Regions from separate parts of the Clostridium neuense genome, predicted to be linked through region 1. Evidence: riboswitches for the same ligand, from Rfam matches in the RefSeq annotation. Region 1 holds a riboswitch; each other region holds the start of a gene.
What was found. Region 1 has a riboswitch for S-adenosylmethionine ahead of ACJDT4_RS18765 (ECF-type riboflavin transporter substrate-binding protein). Riboswitches for the same ligand answer to the same signal wherever they lie in the genome.

Region 1 (5,413 bases):
ATCAATTTAGATAGAGGTGCATATGGCAATAAGCTTATTAAAGAATTAAAAATAGGTAAGACTTATAAAAATAAGATTGAAGCTTTAGAAGACTTAAAAAATAATAAATATACAGCTGTATACGAGCTGCCAGCTGATTTTTCTAAAAGCGCTAATGAAAAATTAAAACCTGTAGTTAATGTTTATAAGCTTCAAGCTGGAAATATTAACAATGAATTTGAAAATAGATTAAAAAATAGTATAAAAGAAATTATGAAGGTTAATGTTTTAGAGGAAAGCAATATTATTAAAGATGAAAGTGAAATAGAAAAGAATATTATACATATTGATTACAAAAAAACCGATAAATCAATAGGAGAGGATAAACTTTTTCCTGTATTAAACATTATGTATCTTATGATTATTAACTCAACCTTGTTTGGTAAAGATTTAATAAGTCTTAAGAAGGAGAAAATATTAGAGAGAGTTTCTTCTACAGCAAATAATGAGTATAGTATATTAGGCAGTATATATCTATCAATGGTAATAGTTCAATCTGCAGCCTCTATAGGCTCCCTTTTTGTAATAAATTTAGTTTTTAAATATGGTTTTCAAAGCTTTGCATTTGAAGTTTTAAATATAATTTTAATAAGTATGATATCTATAGCTACAGCAATAATGGCGTCACGAATGTCTGAACAATTTCAAATGGGAGCACTTATAGTAGTGTTAATAAACCTATTAATGCTTACTATCTATTTTATAGGGATAAGTGAGAAAGGCAAATTCCCTTTAGGTGAAATCCTTATGAAAATTACACCTTTTTATTGGGCTATGGATAGCATTAAAAATTTTAGAATCTTTCCTAATACCATTATTTTAATACTTATTGCACTAGCGTTTTTTACTGCGGGAAGCGTTAAATATTCAGCAATTGCCAAGAGCGAATAAGGATAGATTTGACATAAGTTAAAAAAATGATATACTTAATGAGTATTAAATAAATCTTATCGAGAGTGGCGGAGGGACTGGCCCTGTGAAACCCGACAACCAGCATGTTTAGTGTATGGTGTTAATTCCTGCAAAATAATTTGCAAGATAAGAAAATGTAAATTTGTTAAAAAAACTGCTTTTCTTATTGAATTGCAGTTTTTATTTTTTTATAATGGAGGGATAAATATGGAAAAAAGTAAATTACCAATTAGAACGGTTGTTGCTATAGGTATTGGAGCAGCAGTGTTTATAATATTAGGACGTTTTGGTTCTATCCCATCTGGTATTCCGAATACTAATATAGAAACAACCTATGCATTTTTATCAATTATGTCTGTTATATTTGGACCAATTGCAGGCTTATTTATAGGACTAATAGGACATGTATTAAAAGATTCTATTTTTTATGGACAGATTTGGTTTAGTTGGGAGCTATCTTCAGGAATATTTGGAGCAATAGTAGGAATTGCAGCTAGAAAAATAAATATTGAAGAAGGTTTATTTGGGTTTAAACAAGCAATTATATTTAATGTTATACAAGTTATTGGAAATGCAATTGCATGGTTTTTAGTAGCACCAACTTTAGATATAGTGATGTATGGCGAGCCAGTAAATAAAGTTTTCATTCAAGGAATTGCAGCAGGTGTCGCAAATATGATTACAGTAGGAATAATAGGTACAATACTACTATTTACTTATGCTAAAACTAGGACAAAGACTGGAAGTTTGAATAAAGAAGAGTAAATAAAATTAGTGAAACAGTTAAATAAGTGTCTTTAAATGTGATATTATAATAAAGGCACTTGTTTTTTTTGCACATAACTAGGTAGGTGATATAAGTGAGAAAAAAGGTAATTGAATTCGAGAATTTTGGATTTCAGTATAAAGTTCAGGCGAAGCCAACATTAAAAAATATAAATCTTACTATATATGAAGGAGAAAAAGTTTTAATAGTCGGACCATCTGGATCAGGGAAAAGTACAATAACTAATTGCATTAATGGTCTTTCACCCTTTCATTATAAAGGAAAAATAACTGGAAGCTTAAAAGTAATGGGGCATGAGACGAAAGAGATGAGTATACCAGAAATATCAAAATATTGTGGTACTGTACTTCAAGATCCTGATAGCCAATTTATAGGACTTACTGCTGCAGAGGATATAGCTTTTAAACTTGAAAATGACTGCGTTCCTCAAAAAGAGATGATAGAAAGAGTTTCTAAAGTTTCTAGTATAGTTGATATGAAGGAATTTATAGATTCGTCGCCACAAAAGCTTTCAGGTGGACAAAAGCAGCGAGTTACCCTTGCAGGCGTAATGGTAAATGAAGTTAATATACTTTTATTTGATGAACCACTTGCAAATTTAGATCCGCTGTCAGGTAAAAATGCAGTTAAATTAATAGATGATCTGCAAAAAAAAGAGAATAAAACTATAATTATAATAGAACATAGACTTGAGGATGTTTTAAGTTCAGATGTAGATAGAATAATTGTTATAAATGATGGAGAAGTTGCTGCGGATATGACTCCAGGTGAGCTTTTGTGCTCAAATATTTTACAGGCTTGTGGAATAAGAGAGCCTTTATACATAACAGCTTTAAAGTATGCGGGGTGTGATATTACTGGTGACATGCAGCCTGAGCATATTAATACTATAAAACTTAAAAATTGCAGGGATAAGGTAATCAATTGGTATGAAGGATTACCATATAATAATGAAGAGGAAAATGGCAACACGATTTTGGAACTTAAAAATATTTCTTTTGGATATACTTCTGAAAAGGCAACGCTTAGAGATGTATCATTTAAAATAAAAAAAGGTGAAATGGTGAGTATAGTTGGAAAAAACGGAGCGGGAAAATCAACTATATCTAAAATAATATGTGGACTTCATAAACCTCAGTCGGGAAGTATACTGTTTAATGGAAGAGATATAGCCAAAGATACAATTAAAGAACGTTCTTCGTACATAGGCATGGTTATGCAAAATCCTAATCAAATGATTTCAAAGGTAATGGTGTTTGATGAGGTTGCATTTGCTTTAGCAATAAAGATGGTTCCAAAAGAAGAAATAACAAAAAAAGTCAATGAAGTTTTAAAAATCTGTGGTCTATATGAATTTAGAAAATGGCCCATATCAGCGCTTAGTTTTGGTCAGAAAAAAAGAGTTACAATAGCATCTATATTGGTCATGAATCCTGAACTTATAATTTTGGATGAGCCAACAGCGGGACAAGATTTTAAGCATTATACAGAGATAATGGATTTTTTGGTTGAACTTAATAAAAAGGGTGTTACTATTGTTATGATTACTCATGATATGCATTTAATGCTTGAATATACACAGCATGCTATAGTTTTTTCTAAAGGAAGTAAAATTGCTGATGATACAGCTATAAATGTTTTGACTAATAGTGAAGTAATAGAAGCTGCAAATCTTAAGACAACCTCTATATTTGAGTTAGCAATTAAGTTAAATATGGATAAGCCTAAAAGTTTTGTGAAAGCATTTATAGATTATGATAGGGGGAATAGAAAAATATGAGCATGAATAACGCTATGTTATCTTATATAAAAAAAGATACTCCAATACATAGATTTACTGGTGCTGCAAAGTTAATATTTTTTATATTCTGGGTAGCAGCATCTATGATTACATATGATACAAGGCTTTTAGTAGCTCTTGTTATAGTAGGCGGAATTGCATTTAGATTTTCGAAAATAAGATTTAAGGATGTGTCTTTTGTAATATATTTTATACTTTTCTTTTTAGTTATAAATACCATACTTATTTTTGCATTTGCGCCTTATCAAGGTGTGAAAATATATGGAACCAGACATAATCTGCTTCATATAGCAGGAAGTTATTATTTTACAAAGGAACAGTTATTTTATCAATTTAATATTGCAATTAAGTATTTTGTAACCTTACCTATGGCACTTTTATTTATTGTAACTACAGATCCAAGTGAGTTTGCTGCCTCGTTAAATAAAATAGGAGTTGGTTATTCAATTGCATATGCAGTTTCACTTACTTTGAGATATATACCAGAAATTCAAGGAGAATATCATGATATATCATTTGCACAGCAAGCTAGAGGAATAGATATGTCTTCTAAAGAAAAATTTACGAGAAGAATAAAAAATGCTATTTCTATACTTATGCCTTTAATATTTTCAAGTCTTGATAGGATAGAAACTATTAGCTGTGCCATGGAACTTAGAGCTTTTGGAAATAATAAAAAGCGTACTTGGTACAAGGAAAGAAAGTTTAAAAAGAATGATTTTTTAATAATTGCTGTTGGCGTTATTTTGTTTGCTATTTCGCTTGGTCTAAATTTACATAGAGGAACCAGATATTTTAATCCGTTTATATAGATGCATCATTTAGCATTGTTTTTTTCAAGTTCATTGTAAAGCTTAAGAACTCCTTCTCCCCATTTGGGGTCCTCAGCGTATTTTCTATTTATCCAGTGAAAAGGTTCTTCAGTTTTTGGCCTATCTTTGCATAAATTAATTACAGTTCTGCTGGCTATTTCGGCAGCATCTTTAAGGTTGGTATTATATTCTTGCCAGCTGTGGAAAACATTAAAGGGATTGTTTACTATTTTCTTTGCATATTGTTCATTAGCTGGTACGAAGTCTTGCTCTTGGCCTGTAATTGCGAATAAAACAAGCGGATTCAAATTAAATTCTTTTGCCACTCCAAGTATTGTTGAAAAATAAGGTTCCTGTTCTAATAAAGAGTTTTTATTGTGTAAATATTTTTTTAAAGAGTTTTCATTTATATTTTTATAGCTAAAATAATTAGGTAAATTAGAATTGGGTAATTTAGCTGAAGCAATAAAAGCTTCGGATTTTTTGGCTGTTTTTTTAAAAGTAATTTTTATATTTTTTGCTTTTGAAGTATTTATGATATTTTTAATAGCATAAGAATTGTAAAGAGCAATGGTAATCACAAATAAAGCACAAATAGAACCTTTAAATATTTTTGAATTAAGGATTGTTTTTAGCTTCTTTTGGTTTATAACTAAAGGTATGGTTTCAGGTACTAAAGTTTCTACAGGGACATTTTGAGTATCTAAATTAATTTCCGAATTATCCTCTTTAATAGGAGATAGCTCTATATCAAATTTTTTAAATTCTGATATAGAAATTTTGTTTTCTACCTTAGAATTTACCCAATTTAAAACACTTTCATAGAAATTAAATTCAGCATCTTTTTTGGAAATGCATGTGTTGAATATATCTATGAGAAAAATTGTCTTTCCGTTTTTTAATAAGGTACTTTTTAGAAGATCTTGCTTAAGCTTAGCGGTATATTCTTTTTCTATTCCATCAATATTCTTATCTAGAATTTGATGTATAGATGAAGTTAAAACGTTTAGCTTTTGAACTTGAGTATAATTACTATATTTTTTGTTTATATATTGTTTTAGA
Region 2 (5,413 bases), on a different contig from region 1:
TATAATTAGTTTGCCATTATTTATAATAACTATTCATAATTTTATTATTAAATTTAGAATTGCTTTAGTTTTTACTATAGTAAACTAAGCAACTTTTTAACCATTAATCTCTAGCTATAAACTGTTATTTGGTTGGTATAAAATTTAAAAATATGGTTGAGGACAGAAGAGGAAGGAGGGGATATAATTATAGGTGGACAGCGCTAAGTTTGAAAATTACAAATTTAAAGTTTATCCTGGCAAACTTTGAATTGTACTCTAAGTCAACTTCTAGTTTAACAGGATGAATTTAATATTAGCAATTTTAATTTTCCGAGTTGTTCAGCTATATAAGGTTTGGAGGTGATGTCATGATAAAGTATTATATTGAAGGACTTGTTTTAGGTTTTACATATGTTGCGCCTATTGGTGTTCAAAATTTATATGTTATTAATTCTGCTATATCTAATAAAAGAATTATGGCACTTAGGACTGCTTTGGTGACAGTATTTTTTGATGTTTCGCTTGCAATTACATGTTATTATGGTATTGGTATTGTTTTGAGTAAATCTCAAATTTTAAAAGAAATTATACTAATGGCAGGAGCAGTTGTTGTAATTTATATGGGATGTCAGCTTATAAAAGATACGCCTAATTCTCTTGGAAAAGTTAACGGTGATAAGAGTTTTTTTAAGTTAGTTTTGGCTTGTTTTACTGTTACATGGCTAAATCCGCAAGCGATTATTGATGGTTCATTGATGCTTGGGGGATTTAAAGCTTCTATTCCAGATACATATTCTAAATTGTTTATATTAGGAGTTTGCAGCGCTTCATTTGTATGGTTTACATGTCTTGCACTAATTATAAACTATTTTAAAAAGAATTTTAGTGTAAAATTGGTTGGTATAATTAATAAAATATGTGGTGTTATAATAATTTATTATGGTTTGAAGCTTGGAATTAATTTTATTAAAGGATTGGGTGTTTTATGATAAATATTGATTGGAAGCCTGATAAAAATTCTAATATGCCTTTATATAGACAGATAGTGGATTATATAAAAGAAAAAATATCAGGATGGGAGTGGATAGTAGGAGCAAAGTTGCCTTCCCAAAGAAAGCTGGCAGATATTTTTGAGGTTAATAGAAGTACCTTAATAGAGGCCATTGATGAATTAAAATCATATGGTTTAATAGATGGCAGGAGCAAGGGAGGAACAGTGATAGTCAATAATACATGGTCTGTATTAGCTTCAGGTAAAGCTCCAAATTGGGAAAAGTATATAAAAAGTGGTGTATATGAACCCAATTTATCTACTATTCAAATGATAAATAAACTTGAGTATGAAGATAATATTATTAGGCTCAGTACAGGTGAACTTTCACCAGAGCTTTTTCCTAAAAATGCAATGAAAACTGTACTTTCAAAGGTAGCAGATGATATAAGTTCGCTGGGATACGAAAGAACTAAAGGTTCACTTGAGCTCAGAAAAATAATAAGTAATTATGTGAAAAAGTTTGGAATTAATGCTTCACCATCCTCTATTTTAATTGTTTCAGGATCACTTCAAGCACTTCAGCTTATTTCCATGAGCATACTTAAGCCTGGAGATGATGTATTAGTAGAAAAACCATCATACATCAAGTCAATTAATGTTTTTGAATCTGCAGGTATGAAGCTAAAAGGAATATCTATGGATATGCATGGTATAGAGATAAGAGAAATATTAAAAAACATAAATAAAGAAACACCAATTTTATATACTATACCAACTTTTCAAAATCCTACGGGTATAGTAATGAGTGAAAATAGAAGAAATGAACTTATTAAAATATGCACAAAAGAAAGGCTTCCAATAATTGAAGATGATGCTTATAGGGAGTTGTGGTTTGATAAAAAGCCTCCACAAACTTTAAAATCTAAGGATAGAAATGGAATTGTGCTTTATATAGGAACAATGTCAAAATGTCTTTCTGCAGGTATGAGGGTTGGGTGGGTCATTGGACCTGAAGCAGTTATAGATAGACTCGGAGATGTTAAAATGCAAACGGATTATGGAGCCAGTTCACTTTCTCAATATGCTGCGGCTGAATGGATTTCAAGTGGACTATATGAAAAATATATTGAGAAGCTTAGATATGAACTTAAAAGTAGAAGGGACTTTACTATAAATCTACTTCATGAGTATTTTTATGATCTAGCAGAATGGAATGTGCCTAAGGGTGGATTTTATATATGGTTAAAGCTGAAGGTCAAAATAGATGTAAACAAGCTTTTCAATTTGTCCTGGAAGCAGGGCATTCTTATTAACCCAGGCTACATATATGATTTTCATAAAAATAGTAATATAAGAATATCTTATTCCTATGCATCATATAGTGAAATGCATATAGGAATAAAGAAACTTTCAGAAATTGTTAGAAAGCTAATTTGATTATTTTAAGGAGGAAATTTTATGTATGTTTTTTCAATTGTACTTATAGTGTTATCAAACGTGTTTTATCACATATGTCAAAAGCTAATACCAGAGAAGGCCAATCCTTTTTCTGCATTAGTTATAACATATTTTACTTCGGCTATTTTTTCATTAATAGCATTAATTTTTGATAAACATGGCAAAGGAATTTTTGGTTCCTTTAAAGATTTAAATTGGACAAGTGTAGTTTTGGGAATTTCAATAGTTGGATTGGAATTTGGATTTTTAATGGCATATAGAGCTGGGTGGGATATTAGCGTAGGTTCTTTAGTGGCGAATATAATTCTTGCAATTGTACTTATACCAATAGGAATTATATTTTATAAAGAGGGATTTGGAATTAATAAAATAATAGGAGCAGCTTTCTGCATTATTGGTTTAATATTAATAAATAGAAAATAGATTATATTAGTAGGAATTATGCATAATTATTAAAAAATAGTGTTTGATTTAGTAAATATATGTTTGTGTAAACGTACAATAATTATGTATTGATAAAAATATATAACAAAAAATCAGAAATTTAAATTTATTGTATTTGACACTGAAAATCTTTTTTTGTATAGTGTGTATAACAAAATTGAATAAAATCCTTATCGAGAGAAACTGAGGGGCTGGCCCGATGACGTTTCAGCAACCAGCATGTTTCATTTGCATGCAAGGTGCTAAATCCTGCAGATTAATTCTGAAAGATGAGGGAAGGTATTAATAATAGACCCTTCCATGGGTTTTTTTATTACTATTATCCTCTTCTTTTGCGAAGGGGATTTTTTTATTATAAATTTTAGGAAGGGGGATTATTGTGATAGAACTAAAAAATATAACAAAGGTTTATGAGGATGGAGATAAAAAGGTACATGCTCTTAAAGATATAAGTTTAGAAGTAAAAAATGGAGAGGTTTTAGGTATTATTGGATACAGTGGTGCTGGCAAAAGTACCCTTGTAAGGTGTATAAATTTGCTTGAAAAGCCTACCAGTGGAGAGGTTATAGTTGATAATAAGGATTTGACAAGGTTATCACCAAAGGATTTAAGGAAAATAAGAGAAAAAATAGGAATGATTTTTCAACATTTTAATTTAATGGCTAGAAGAAATGTATTTGAGAATGTAGCCTATCCACTTAAAGGTAAGGGGTTAAGCAAAAATGATATAGCTGAAAAGGTAAATAGTCTTTTAGAATTAGTGGGCTTGAAGGAAAAGGCTTTAACTTATCCATCACAGCTTAGCGGCGGTCAAAAGCAAAGAGTTGCTATTGCTAGAGCGCTTGCTAATGATCCACAGGTTCTTTTATGTGATGAAGCTACTTCTGCTTTAGACCCTGAAACTACTCAATCTATATTAAAGCTAATCAAGGAAATTAATGAAAAGCTTGGGCTTACAATAGTTATTATTACGCACCAAATGGATGTTGTTAAAGATATTTGCGAGAGAGTGATTGTAATGGAAGAAGGGGAGATCGTTGAGAAGGGAGATATAGTGCAAATATTTACTAATCCTAAAGCAAAGATGACTAAAAAATTTATGGCTACAGTATTTCATTATGATAAGGTATATGAGCTTATTGAAAGTAAAGAATTTGATAGTCAATTTTCAGAAAATGATATAGTAGCAAGGTTATCTTTTGTGGGTTCAAATGCTGAAAAAGCTTTTATTTCACAAATTTCAAAAAAATTCAAGGTGGATGCAAATATAATCTCTGGAAATATTGAAATAATACAAGGTATACCTGTAGGAAATCTTATTCTTAAATTTAGTGGTTTTAGTGAAGGAGTTAATAGAGCTATTGAATATTTAGGTGAAAACAACATATATGTGGAGGTGATAAAGCATGGAGAGTCTTTTGAACACGATTATGCCTAATGTAGTAGAACTTTTTCCAGATATGATAGCAGCACTTAAGGAAACATTAATAATGGTAGCTATATCAGGAATTATTTCTGCAGTTATTGGAATACCTGTTGGGGTAATTCTTGTAGTGACACGTCCTAAAGGTATATTGGAGAATAAGGTAATTTACAGTATAGTTGGCAAAATAATAAATGCATTTCGTTCAATTCCATTTGTAATATTGATTGCAGCAATTATACCATTAACAAGACTTTTAGTTGGAACAACAATAGGAGTAAAGGGTGCTGTAGTGCCTCTTGTTTTTGGAACAGCACCCTTTGTTGCAAGGCAAATAGAATCTGCACTTCTTGACATAGATAAGGGAGTTATTGAAGCAGCGGAAGCTATGGGCTCTAGCCCTTTTGAAATAATATATAGAGTTTTACTAAAAGAGGGTCTCCCACAAATTGTTTATGCTCTTACAATCACTACTGTAAGCTTAATTAGCTTTTCTGCAGTTGCAGGTACTGTAGGAGGTGGAGGACTTGGTGATTTTGCCATAAGATATGGATACCAGTATTTTAAAACCGATATTATGGTGGTTACAATTATTATTTTATTAGTTCTTGTAAGCTTAATACAAGGTTTAGGTGAGTTTTTATTAAAAAAATTAAGTCATTAAATAAAAAATAGGGGGAACAAAAATGAAAATACGAAGAATCGCAGCATTATTTTTAACTTTATCCTTAGGTGTTAGTTTACTATCAGGATGTAAATCAAGCACAGCAGCAAACACAAGTAGCAAAAAACAGGTTATTAAATTAGGAGTTACAGGTGAAGATCATAAAATATGGGATGCTTTAAAAGAGGATCTCAAAAAAGATAATATTGACCTTAAAATTGTAAGCTTTTCCGATTATGTAAGACCTAATATGGCTTTAAATGATGGCGACATAGATGCAAACTCATTTCAAACTATTGCGTACTTTAACAAGTTTAAAGAGGATCATAAGCTAAATATCGTATCCCTTGGAAATACGGTTTTAGCACCTATGGGCATATATTCAAGCAGCATAAAAAAGATTAAGGATTTAAAAAATGGTGCTAAAATAGCAATACCTAATGATCCT
Region 3 (5,413 bases), on a different contig from region 1:
AAGATATTTAAAGAAAGACCTTAAGGTTGCAACTTTTCTGGCTCTTCCATAGGCACTGTTATGTCTATAGTTTTCAACAAAGGACAAAAAAGCATATATATCGCTTAAAGATATAGTCTCTATAAATCTATTATCTATATCATTTATTTTTATATTATTAAAATCTTCATTATTGCTTACAAGTCCTTTATATAATTTTAAAAACCTAAAAAATAAAATTAAATCAATTTTATAATTATATATAGTATTTTTAGATTTGCCGCGAATAGTTCCTAAATAATTTAAAAAGTTATTAACTTCAAAGGGAATATCAGAATCAAAAGCTTGTTTAATATCATATTTCATATAAAAACCTCCTAAAAATTACGCTTATTTCGTCAAATTCACATTTTACGAATAAAATATTCGACGTAAGGGGGGCGAATTCCTTCTTTTGTATAGTATATAGTAATTAATTTGTGATAATTTTTTTAAGTATAGTTTTTTATAAGCCATAGAAATACACTCACTTTAAAAAGTATATTTCTGATTTTTAACAGAATGCAGTTTTACTATACTATAGTAAAACTTATTTTTGTGTCCCCTCCATTCCATTGATAATCAAATGATAAAAATTATCAATAAAACATAAGAGGATATTTGATGCTTTTCAAACAATTAAAATAAAAATCGAAGAGAAATTAAATTTCTTCGACTTTCTGCTTACTTTTATACAGTTTTACTGGTTTCTTTATCAATTATAACACTGTTTATTGCATTTACAAAAGCATAAGCACTAGCTCTTACAACGTCAGTATCAACTGCTTTTGCAGTGTAATCTTTATTTTTATAGATCACTTGAATATCAACTTTTCCTAAAGCCTCTTTGCCTTTTGAAACACTTTTTATTTTGTATTCTCCAAGTTCTATATTTAATTTTATAACATCTCTTATAGCGGTATAAACAGCATCCACAGGTCCGTTGCCTACGCCTTCGCCTTGAAAAACACTATCTTTTCTTTTTATTTTAACAGTAGCTCTTGAAAATAAAATATTGCTCACAACTTCTATGTCTATCAATTCATAAAGCTTGTTTTTAACTTGCAAAAATTCTTCATCTTGTTTACTGCTTTCTTCAAGATTTTTTTCTATAAGATATAAAAGATCATAAGAGTATACTTCTTTTTTCTTGTTAGCAAGTTCAAGAAACTCTTTAAATAAATTTTTGAATTCTTTATTAGTGAACCTATCAAATCCAATTTTAGCCAATCCTTTTTTTAGAGCACTTTCTCCAGAACGTGAAGTTAAGATAAGCTCTGAATTTTCTATTCCGACGTCTTCGGGATGTATTATTTCATAAGTATTCTCAGAATTTGTAATTTCCTTCATTCTTAAATTTGAATAATGCGAGAAAACATTACTGCCGGTTATAGGTTTATTAATTTGTATATCTATCCCCATAAGATAACTAACAAGCTTTGATGTATTATTTATTTCCCTTGTAACGAGTCCTGTATAAGCATTGTAGTATTTTTTGTGAAGCTTAAGTGCCATTGCAACTTCTTCCAAAGCAGTATTTCCGGCTCTCTCTCCAAATCCGTTTATAGTACATTCTATTTTATCTGCACCATTTTTTATTGCAATTAGTGAGTTTGCTGTGGCAAGACCTAAATCATTATGACAGTGAACGCTTAAAATTATATCTTTATCTAAATTTTTAAGCCTATAATTTATCTTATTTATTATTTCACCATATTCATCAGGCACCATAACACTTACCGTATCAGGAATATTTATTATATTAGCTCCAGCTTCAACAACAAGTTTGATTTTTTCCCAAAGAATATCAAAATCTTGTCTTGAAGCATCTGTAAAGGAATATTGAACTTTAGGCAATATTGATTTCGCATATTTTATAGCATCTATATTCTGCATGAATATCTGCTCTTTGTTCTTTCCATTATACAAGTCAGATGATCCTAAAACAATATGAATTATTGGGTCATAAGAATTTTTTACGCAACTATAGACCTCATCAATATCATGTCTTATAGCCCTTGATGGTATAGAAATTGTAGTTTTATCACCGATCTTTTGAGCTATGATCTTGGTAGCTTCTAAATCATTATGAGATAGAGAGGGAAAACTTGTTTCTATTACATCAACATTCATTTTTTGAAGCTGATACGCAATCTTTAGTTGCTCATTAATATTAAGCTTAGTGCCTGGAACCTTTTCACCATCTCTTAAAGTTGTATCCATAATCAATATTTTTTTCATAATACTTTTACCTCCATCATATATTAACTATAGCCGTATATTTGTCTATAAAACAAAACCTCATCTCAAATCAGAGACGAGGTTATAATATCCCGCTGCCAGTGTAAAAACAAATAATTGTATATACTTATGATAATATTTATACTTATGCCTGTCAATAGCTATTTTATTTTTTTAATCTCATATGGAGTTTCCTGATATACATAATAATTAAGCCAATTTGAAAAAAGCAAATTAGCATGCCCTCTCCAAGTAACAACTGCTCCCTTTGATGGATCATCATCTCTAAAATAATTTTTAGGAGGTTTAATATCCATACCTAATTTTAAATCTCTAACATACTCGTCATTTAAAGTATCCTTATCGTATTCAGAATGTCCCATTACAAATATTTGTTTTCCATTCTTGTTTGATACTATATATATGCCTGCTTCATCTGACTCCGCAAGAATTTGAAGATTGGGATTTTTTTCTACATCTTCTTTTTTAACAGTTGTATGCCTTGAATGAGGTGCATAGAAGCTTTCATCAAAGCCTCTTGTAAGCTTAACATGTTCTTTTGTTACAGTATGTTCAAACACCCCAAATAATTTTTCTTCAAGTTCATATTTTTTTATTCCATAATGGTAGTATAAGCCAGCTTGAGCTCCCCAACATATATGAATCGTAGATGTTACATTTGTATTAGTCCATTCAAATATCTGGCAGAGTTCCTTCCAGTAATCGACATCTTCGAATGCCATTGTTTCTACCGGTGCACCAGTTATTATCATTCCATCAAATTTCTCATCTTTAACCTCATTAAAGTTTTTATAAAATGTTAGAAGATGTTCTTGAGATGTATTTTGTGAAGCATGCGTTTCTGTATGAATAAATGTTGGATTCACTTGAAGTGGTGAATTACCAATCAATCTTAAAATTTGGGTCTCAGTAACTATCTTTTTAGGCATTAAATTTAAAATCAAAATATCAAGCGGCCTTATGTCTTGATGATAAGCTCTATTTTCGTGCATAAAAAATATGTTCTCGTTATCTAAAGTTTGCGCTGCTGGAAGATTATCCGGTATTTTTATTGGCATATATATCACCGTCCTACACATAAAATTTAAAGTATAAAAAAATCCGTTTCGCACAAGAAAAACGGATTGTAAGTAATCAAAATACTCAAAACTGTTTTTCTTATCTCTCAAAACAATAAGCTTTGCAGGAATTAACACCGTACATTGAAATGATAATGCCGGTTGTTAGGCTTCACAGGGCCAGTCCCTCCACCGTTCTAGATAAGAATTAATTATATTACTTTTATATTATAATTGTTTGTAAAATAAAATGCAATATTTTTAGTTAGTTTACATAAGATTGCATTTACATAATAATTATTATGTAAATGCAATGCTTTTTATAAAAGACAAAGCATATAAAATTATATGCCTCATCAAAACTCCACTTTTATTGAAGCTGCTATCTTAATATATTTTATAATTTATTAATTATACTTGCATTATATGCTGCACCAAATCCGTTATCAATATTTACTACACTAACACCACTAGCACAGCTATTTAGCATTGATAATAGAGCTGATATCCCTCCAAAATTAGCTCCATAGCCAACGCTTGTTGGGACTGCTATAACTGGCTTATTAACAAGGCCGCCTATAACACTAGCCAGTGCCCCTTCCATTCCTGCAACTACTATAACAACCTTAGCTCCTCTAATAATATCTAGTTTGGCAAAAAGTCTGTGTATACCTGCAACTCCTACATCAATTACTTTAACAACTTTATTTCCTAGTATTTTTGCAGTTTCATATGCTTCTTCTACAACTGGCAAATCAGAAGTGCCTGCTGCAACAATGGCTATATAGCTATCTGTAATCTGCTGTTCTTTTTTTCTTACAGTTATTGTTTTCCCAAGCTCATTATATTCTGCTTCCAAGCATATTTCTTTTACTGCGTTAAACATTTCTTCAGTAGCTCTAGTACCTAATATATTATTGTTTTTTGTAAGCATAAATTTAACAATATCTCTAACTTGAGCGACTGTCTTTCCAGCACAATATATTACCTCTGGATAACCAACTCTAATTTCTCTGTGATTATCTATTTTTGCAAACCCCAAATCTTTAAAAGGCAAGTCTTCTAATTTTTTTAGAGCCTCTTCTACATTTATTTTATTTTCTTTAACTTCGTTTAATAAAATTTTAATTTCATCTTTATCCAATATGTTCACCACCCTATTCAAAATACAGTGTAATCTGTTATCTGTACTCTATTTCTTTAAAATTGTTTCATTAAAGCTTCCTACTCTATATCCTTGAAAATCTAATGCTGCATATTTAAAACCACATTTTTTTATATTCTCAGCAATAGTATCTAAAAGTTTTTCATCAAACAACTTACTTCTATCTTCTTTACTTACTTCAACTCTTGCTAAGTCTCCATGACATCTTACTCTAATAGCTCTAAAACCTATACTCATCATATATCTTTCTGCTTTTTCAATTTTCCTAAAATCCTCTACTTTTAACTCATTTCCATATGGTATTCTTGTCAAGAGGCAAGCATATGGCGGCTTGTCCCAAGTTTTAAGTCCCAATTCTTTAGAAAATGCTCTTATTTCTGCCTTAGTTAGTTTGCATTCCAAAAGTGGGCTTTTTATTTTTAATTCCTTTAGAGCTTTAAGACCTGGTCTATAGTCTTTTGTATCATCAAAGTTAGTTCCATCAATTACATACTCATAACCCTGCTTTTTAGCTATTTCTAATATCATGCTAAAAACTGCAGTTTTGCAAAGATAACATCTATTTTCCGGATTAAATTTAATTGAATCAATGATAGGAGCATCTATGATTTCATGATCAACTCCTAATTCTTTAACTAGTTCCTTTGCCTCTGCTATTTCCCATCTTGGAATATATGGTGACATAATTGTCACTGCCTTTAGGTTATTGCCAAGCGCTTCTTTAGCTGCTCTAAGTAAGAAGGTACTATCTACTCCTCCAGAAAATGCCAAAACTACTCTTCCTAAGCCTTTAAGATATTTGATTAATTCATCATATTTTTCATTGTTTATCATTTATTTTCCCACCTTTTAATTTTAATTTAAATCTTGTTTATATACAGCTTTATATATTTTATCTAAGGGTAATTTT
Region 4 (5,413 bases), on a different contig from region 1:
GTGATACCACACAAATTTCAGCAATTCCAAATACCTTCATTAATCTTTCTATAATTTCATCAACATCGCTGCCCTCTAAAAACCATCTTCCAGAATCATGAACAAAAGTATATTCCAAACCCTTTAATGATCTCTTCATATTGTCTCTTAATTTTTTTTCAAATTTGCCCTTATTTAAACCCTTCAGGAAAATTTCAGAGGCATATTTAACCATTATCAGTTTTTTCATTTTTTTATTCTCCTCAAAAACTTAAGTATTTTTTCTAAATTTTCTACTGCATAATCTATTTCTTCGAATGTATTTTTAGGCGAAAAACTAAATCTCAAAGCACCATCCATATAACAATTTTCAACTCCCATTGCTGCTAGGACATGACTTATATGCTTTTTCTTTGATGAACATGCTGACCCAGTAGATACGTATATTTCTTTATCTTCAAGCGCATGTACTAGTACTTCTCCTCTTACTCCATTAAATGAAACATTAACTACATGTGGAAGAAAATCCTCGCCCATTCCACAGTTAATCTTAATATCTTCAATTTTAGAAATTTTATTTATGAAGTATTCTTTTAGACTCTTCACCTTAGAATAGTTTTCTTCCATATTCTCATGTATATTTTTTGCTGCGTAAGCAAAAGCTGCAATTGCAGCAAGGTTTTCTGTTCCACCACGTAAGCCTGCTTCCTGTCCACCGCCAGCTATAAGTGGTTCTGGCATAAGACCCTTTCTTATATATGCAAAACCTATGCCCCTTGGTCCATATATTTTATGGGCACTAGTTGAAAGCAGATCTATTCCCATTTTTTTAGGATTTATCTTTAACTTTCCATAGCTTTGAACTGCATCTACATGAAATTTTACTCTTGAACTTTTTGCTTTTATAGCTTTACTTATAGCTTCAATATCCTGAATAGTGCCTGTTTCATTATTAACATGCATAATGCTCACAAGAACAGTATCCTTTGTTATACTGTTCTCAAGCTCTTCAAGGTTTATTTTTCCTTTACTATCTACATCTATATATGTAACTTTTACTCCCCATTTTTCAAGCTGAGCAAAAGTATTCAAAACACTAGGATGCTCTATTTTAGAAGTTATAATGTGTAATCCTGGTTTTGCAAAACCTTTTATGAGAAAATTATTGCATTCACTTCCACCAGAAGTAAATATAATTTCACTTTCTTCTGCTCCTATTGTATCTGCCAAAATTTTTCTTGATTCTATTAGCTTATCCTCTGCCTTTTTACCTAAAGAATGAAGTGATGACGGGTTTCCATAATAATTATAAAAAACATCCTTCATTATTTCTGAAACTTCTTTAAGAGGCTCAGTAGTTGCACTATTATCAAAATATACCAAGTGCGAGTCCCTTCTTTCTTATTAATTCATATCAATTACCACAATAAATATAAGCCAATAGAAATTAATTGTCAACTTTTTTATTTTTTTAATTTTTTCAATCTATTTACTGCCTCTATCAAGGTCTCATCCTTTTTAGCAAAATGGAATCTAATATAATTGCTAACATCTTCCTTAAAGAAACTTGACCCAGGCACTGCTGCAACTCCTATTTCATTTGCAAGCCACTGGCAGAATTTATAGTCATTTTTTTCACCAAATTCAGATATATCAACTAAAACATAATATGCACCTTGAGGTTCAAAATATTTAAGTTTAGCTGCATCCAATCCATCCAAGAAAAGCTGTTTTTTTCTATCATAAATATTAATTAAATTATCATAATACTCTTCTCCAAGACTAAGCCCAGCACATGCAGCTTTTTGAAGTGGTGCTGCTGCCCCCACGGTCAAGAAATCATGAACTTTTTTGCAGTTATCAATTATTTTTTTGTCAGCTATAACATAACCAAGTCTCCACCCAGTTATAGAATAAGTTTTAGAAAGTGAACTACATGATATAGTTCTTTCCTTCATTCCAGGAAGTGATGCCATATAGGTATGTTTATATGGTTTATATACTATGTGTTCATAAACCTCATCTGTTATTACAAAAGTATCATATTTTTTAGCCAAGTCACTTATATACAAAAGTTCCTCTCTTGTAAATACCTTTCCAACAGGGTTAGATGGATTACATAGTATTAAAGCTTTAGGTTTCTCCTCAAATGCTTTTTTCAAAGCTTCTTTATCAAAATTAAACTTTGGTGGAATAAGTGGAATATAAATAGGTTCAGCTCCACAAAGTATTGCATCTGCTCCATAGTTTTCATAAAAAGGAGAAAATACAATTACCTTATCTCCTTTATCACAAACAGACATCATTGCTACCATCATTGCTTCAGTACTTCCACAGGTAACAACTATATTTTCATCTGGGTTTATATCAATGCCCATATATTTTCTCTGTTTTTCAGCTAGTTTTTGTCTAAATTCATTTGATCCCCAGGTAATTTCATATTGATGTGGTCCATGAATTGCTGCTTCTTTAAGAGCTTCAGTTATCTCAAGTGGAGGCTCCCAATCTGGAAATCCCTGTGATAAATTAATAGCACCACAATCATTAGCTACTCTCGTCATTTTTCTTATTATTGATTCCGTAAACCAATCAAGTTTATTGCTTAAATTAGGCATTTTATTATCATCTCCTATAAAAAAATAAAACCGCTTTTCGAGTAAGAAAAACAGTTTTTTAATTTCTAGAATATACTTTTCTCTTATCTCTCAAATAAATTTGCAGGAATTAACACCATACATTCAAATGAAAAATGCTGGTTGTTGGGTTTCACAGGGCCAGTCCCTCCACCGCTCTTGATAAGAAACAATATTAAATTTTAATTAAATTATATCATTCTTTTTATTAATGTACTAGTTTAAATTATGTTTTATGTTAAAATATTATTTTCTGATTTCAGTATAGTCAACATCTACTACATTATCTTTGTTATATGCAAATTCTTCATCTATACTTGAAAACTCTTCAGATATTTTATCTTTTTTATTAGTTTGCATTTTTCTACTACTTTTATTTTCAAACCACTTAGTTATTTTAAATACACCCCAAATAGTTACTCCTGCCACTAAAAGTACAGGAAGAATTTTTATAAATAATGATATTGCTAAAAATGCAATGACTAAACCACCTATAGTACCTAATATTCTTTTATTTGAAAAACTCATTATAATCACTCCTCAATGTAAATTTAACTTTAAAAATATTATACCACAACCTTTTAATAAATAGTATAATATAACGCTTAAAAAAGTATTAATAATCTGTTAATAGTGTTTATAATTTTAATAAATTTATTGCTTTTGGTTATACTACATTAATGTGCAAATCCTTTAAATACTTTAATTCAAACTAAGAATATCATGGAGGTTCTTTTAATATGGCTCATAAAGGTAACAAAAACAGCAAAGATAATAAAAAGGCTGGTCAAAAAACAAAAAGCACTCTTGAAAAAATGACACAGGAATTATCAAATGAAATTGGTTTAACCTATGACAGGTCTAAACGAAAAAGAAATAAAAATTCAAATACCAACAGTGATCCTAGAAGCTAAAAAAAATAATATGTACTCAAATATTATTATAATATTTGAGTACATATTATTTTTTATCAAAAGAAAAAGTGATACTACTATAACTTACTTAGTTCTTTTTCCAATATTTCTTTAACCATAGGTGGATTTGCTTTTCCCTTACTTGCTTTCATAACCTGACCCACAAGATATCCAATTGCTTGCACTTTACCTGCTTTGTAATCTGCAACTGATTTTTCGTTATTTTGAAGCACTTCCTTAACCATTCCTTCAAGAGCACTACTATCACTTATTTGTGACAATCCTTTTTCTTCAACTATAACCTTAGGCTCTTTAGAAGTCTTAAACATTTCTTCAAATACTTCCTTTGCAGCAGTATTGCTTATAACCTTTCCTTTTATCATATCAAAAAGTTCCTTCATATTTTCAGGGGATACAGGTATACTCTTAGAATCCGTCTCTGTTTCTCTCATTAATCTAAGCATATCTCCAAGCATCCAGTTCGAAGTAGTTTTGCTCTCTGCACCTAAAGCTACTACCTTTTCAAAGTAATCAGATAGTGCCTTATCCTCTACAAGTATCTCAATTTCCTTATCTGTAAGTTCATATTGTTCTTTAAATCTTTTTGTTCTATCAACTGGAAGCTCTGGCATTTCTTCATTTACACTTTTGATTAATTCATCTTTTATAACTATAGGAATTATATCTGGTTCAGGAAAATATCTATAGTCATTAGCATCTTCCTTGGTTCTCATGGTTACAGTTTTTCCCTTTCCTGCATCCCATCTTCTTGTTTCCTGCTTTATTCTGAAGCCTTCTCCAAAATCATAAAGCTCTTTCTGACGTTTTTCCTCTTTTTCAAGTGCTTTTTGAAGTTCCTTAAAGGAGTTTATGTTCTTTATTTCAACCTTAGTATTGTATTCTTCTTTTCCAAATTCTCTTAAAGATATGTTAGCATCACATCTCATTGAACCCTGGTCCATACGACAGTCTGATATATTTGCATACTGAAGTATTGCCCTTAGTGTTTTCATAAACTCAACTGCTTCTTCTGGCGAACGCATATCTGGCTCAGAAACTATTTCTATAAGAGGAACTCCAACACGGTTATAATCTATAAGTGAATAAGGTTCATACTCCATGTGTACAAGTTTACCTGCATCTTCTTCTATATGAATTCTATTAAGTCTTACTTTTCTCATTCCATCTTTTGTATGTATTTCTACATATCCTTCGCCGCATATAGGTAAATCAAATTGAGATATCTGATATGCTTTTGGAAGATCTGGATAAAAGTAATTTTTTCTATCCATTTTATTCAATTTATTTATTTTGCAGTTAAGTGCTTCCCCTGCTTTTACTGCAAGATGAACTACTTCTTCATTTAAAACAGGAAGTGTTCCTGGAAGTCCCATGCATATTGGGCAGGTATGCTCGTTAGGTTTAGCTCCAAATTCTGTTGAGCAATTACAAAATATTTTTGTTTTTGTGCTTAATTCAGCATGTATTTCAAGACCTATGACGGTTTCGTAACTCATATCTATCTCTCCTTTTCAAGTGCTCTTGCTGCTCTAAATATTTTCTTTTCTCCAAAATGAGGTCCTAAAAGCTGCAATCCTATTGGAAGTCCCTCCTTACTTACGGCGCAAGGTATTGATATTGCAGGAATTCCAGCAAGGTTTATATTTACTGTGTATATATCTGCAAGATACATTTCAAGAGGATCTGCTTTTCTCTCTCCTATTTTAAAAGGAAGTACAGGTGATACAGGACTAAGTATAAGATCATATTCTTCAAAAGCTTTTTTAAACTGAAGTTTTATTTTCTTTTTAAGCTTCAATGCTCTTTTATAGTATGCATCATAGTAGCCTGAAGAAAGAGCATATGTACCAAGCATTATTCTTCTCT

Region 2: another riboswitch for S-adenosylmethionine. It lies ahead of ACJDT4_RS22325 (methionine ABC transporter ATP-binding protein); the one in region 1 lies ahead of ACJDT4_RS18765 (ECF-type riboflavin transporter substrate-binding protein).
Region 3: another riboswitch for S-adenosylmethionine. It lies ahead of metA (homoserine O-acetyltransferase MetA); the one in region 1 lies ahead of ACJDT4_RS18765 (ECF-type riboflavin transporter substrate-binding protein).
Region 4: another riboswitch for S-adenosylmethionine. It lies ahead of ACJDT4_RS00520 (pyridoxal phosphate-dependent aminotransferase); the one in region 1 lies ahead of ACJDT4_RS18765 (ECF-type riboflavin transporter substrate-binding protein).

What each region holds. Positions count from the first base shown of each region.
Region 1 is NZ_JBJIAA010000017.1:82,536-87,948, forward strand. It holds gene ACJDT4_RS18760 (ABC transporter permease) at 1-930, shown strand, start outside; SAM riboswitch class I at 984-1,084, shown strand; gene ACJDT4_RS18765 (ECF-type riboflavin transporter substrate-binding protein) at 1,159-1,716, shown strand; gene ACJDT4_RS18770 (ABC transporter ATP-binding protein) at 1,812-3,518, shown strand; gene ACJDT4_RS18775 (energy-coupling factor transporter transmembrane component T family protein) at 3,521-4,351, shown strand; gene ACJDT4_RS18780 (hypothetical protein) at 4,357-5,413, opposite strand, start outside.
Region 2 is NZ_JBJIAA010000027.1:9,911-15,323, reverse strand. It holds gene ACJDT4_RS22345 (putative ABC transporter permease) at 1-1, opposite strand, end outside; gene ACJDT4_RS22340 (LysE/ArgO family amino acid transporter) at 351-971, shown strand; gene ACJDT4_RS22335 (aminotransferase-like domain-containing protein) at 968-2,413, shown strand; gene ACJDT4_RS22330 (EamA family transporter) at 2,435-2,857, shown strand; SAM riboswitch class I at 3,046-3,154, shown strand; gene ACJDT4_RS22325 (methionine ABC transporter ATP-binding protein) at 3,258-4,316, shown strand; gene ACJDT4_RS22320 (methionine ABC transporter permease) at 4,285-4,965, shown strand; gene ACJDT4_RS22315 (MetQ/NlpA family ABC transporter substrate-binding protein) at 4,988-5,413, shown strand, end outside.
Region 3 is NZ_JBJIAA010000004.1:13,057-18,469, forward strand. It holds gene ACJDT4_RS05240 (tyrosine recombinase XerC) at 1-345, opposite strand, end outside; gene ACJDT4_RS05245 (2-isopropylmalate synthase) at 709-2,259, opposite strand; gene metA (homoserine O-acetyltransferase MetA) at 2,421-3,338, opposite strand; SAM riboswitch class I at 3,436-3,546, opposite strand; gene larB (nickel pincer cofactor biosynthesis protein LarB) at 3,736-4,482, opposite strand; gene larE (ATP-dependent sacrificial sulfur transferase LarE) at 4,531-5,337, opposite strand; gene larC (nickel pincer cofactor biosynthesis protein LarC) at 5,359-5,413, opposite strand, start outside.
Region 4 is NZ_JBJIAA010000001.1:102,907-108,319, forward strand. It holds gene thiI (tRNA uracil 4-sulfurtransferase ThiI) at 1-229, opposite strand, end outside; gene ACJDT4_RS00515 (cysteine desulfurase family protein) at 226-1,362, opposite strand; gene ACJDT4_RS00520 (pyridoxal phosphate-dependent aminotransferase) at 1,443-2,594, opposite strand; SAM riboswitch class I at 2,675-2,781, opposite strand; gene ACJDT4_RS00525 (hypothetical protein) at 2,859-3,140, opposite strand; gene ACJDT4_RS00530 (small, acid-soluble spore protein, alpha/beta type) at 3,353-3,526, shown strand; gene gatB (Asp-tRNA(Asn)/Glu-tRNA(Gln) amidotransferase subunit GatB) at 3,604-5,043, opposite strand; gene gatA (Asp-tRNA(Asn)/Glu-tRNA(Gln) amidotransferase subunit GatA) at 5,046-5,413, opposite strand, start outside.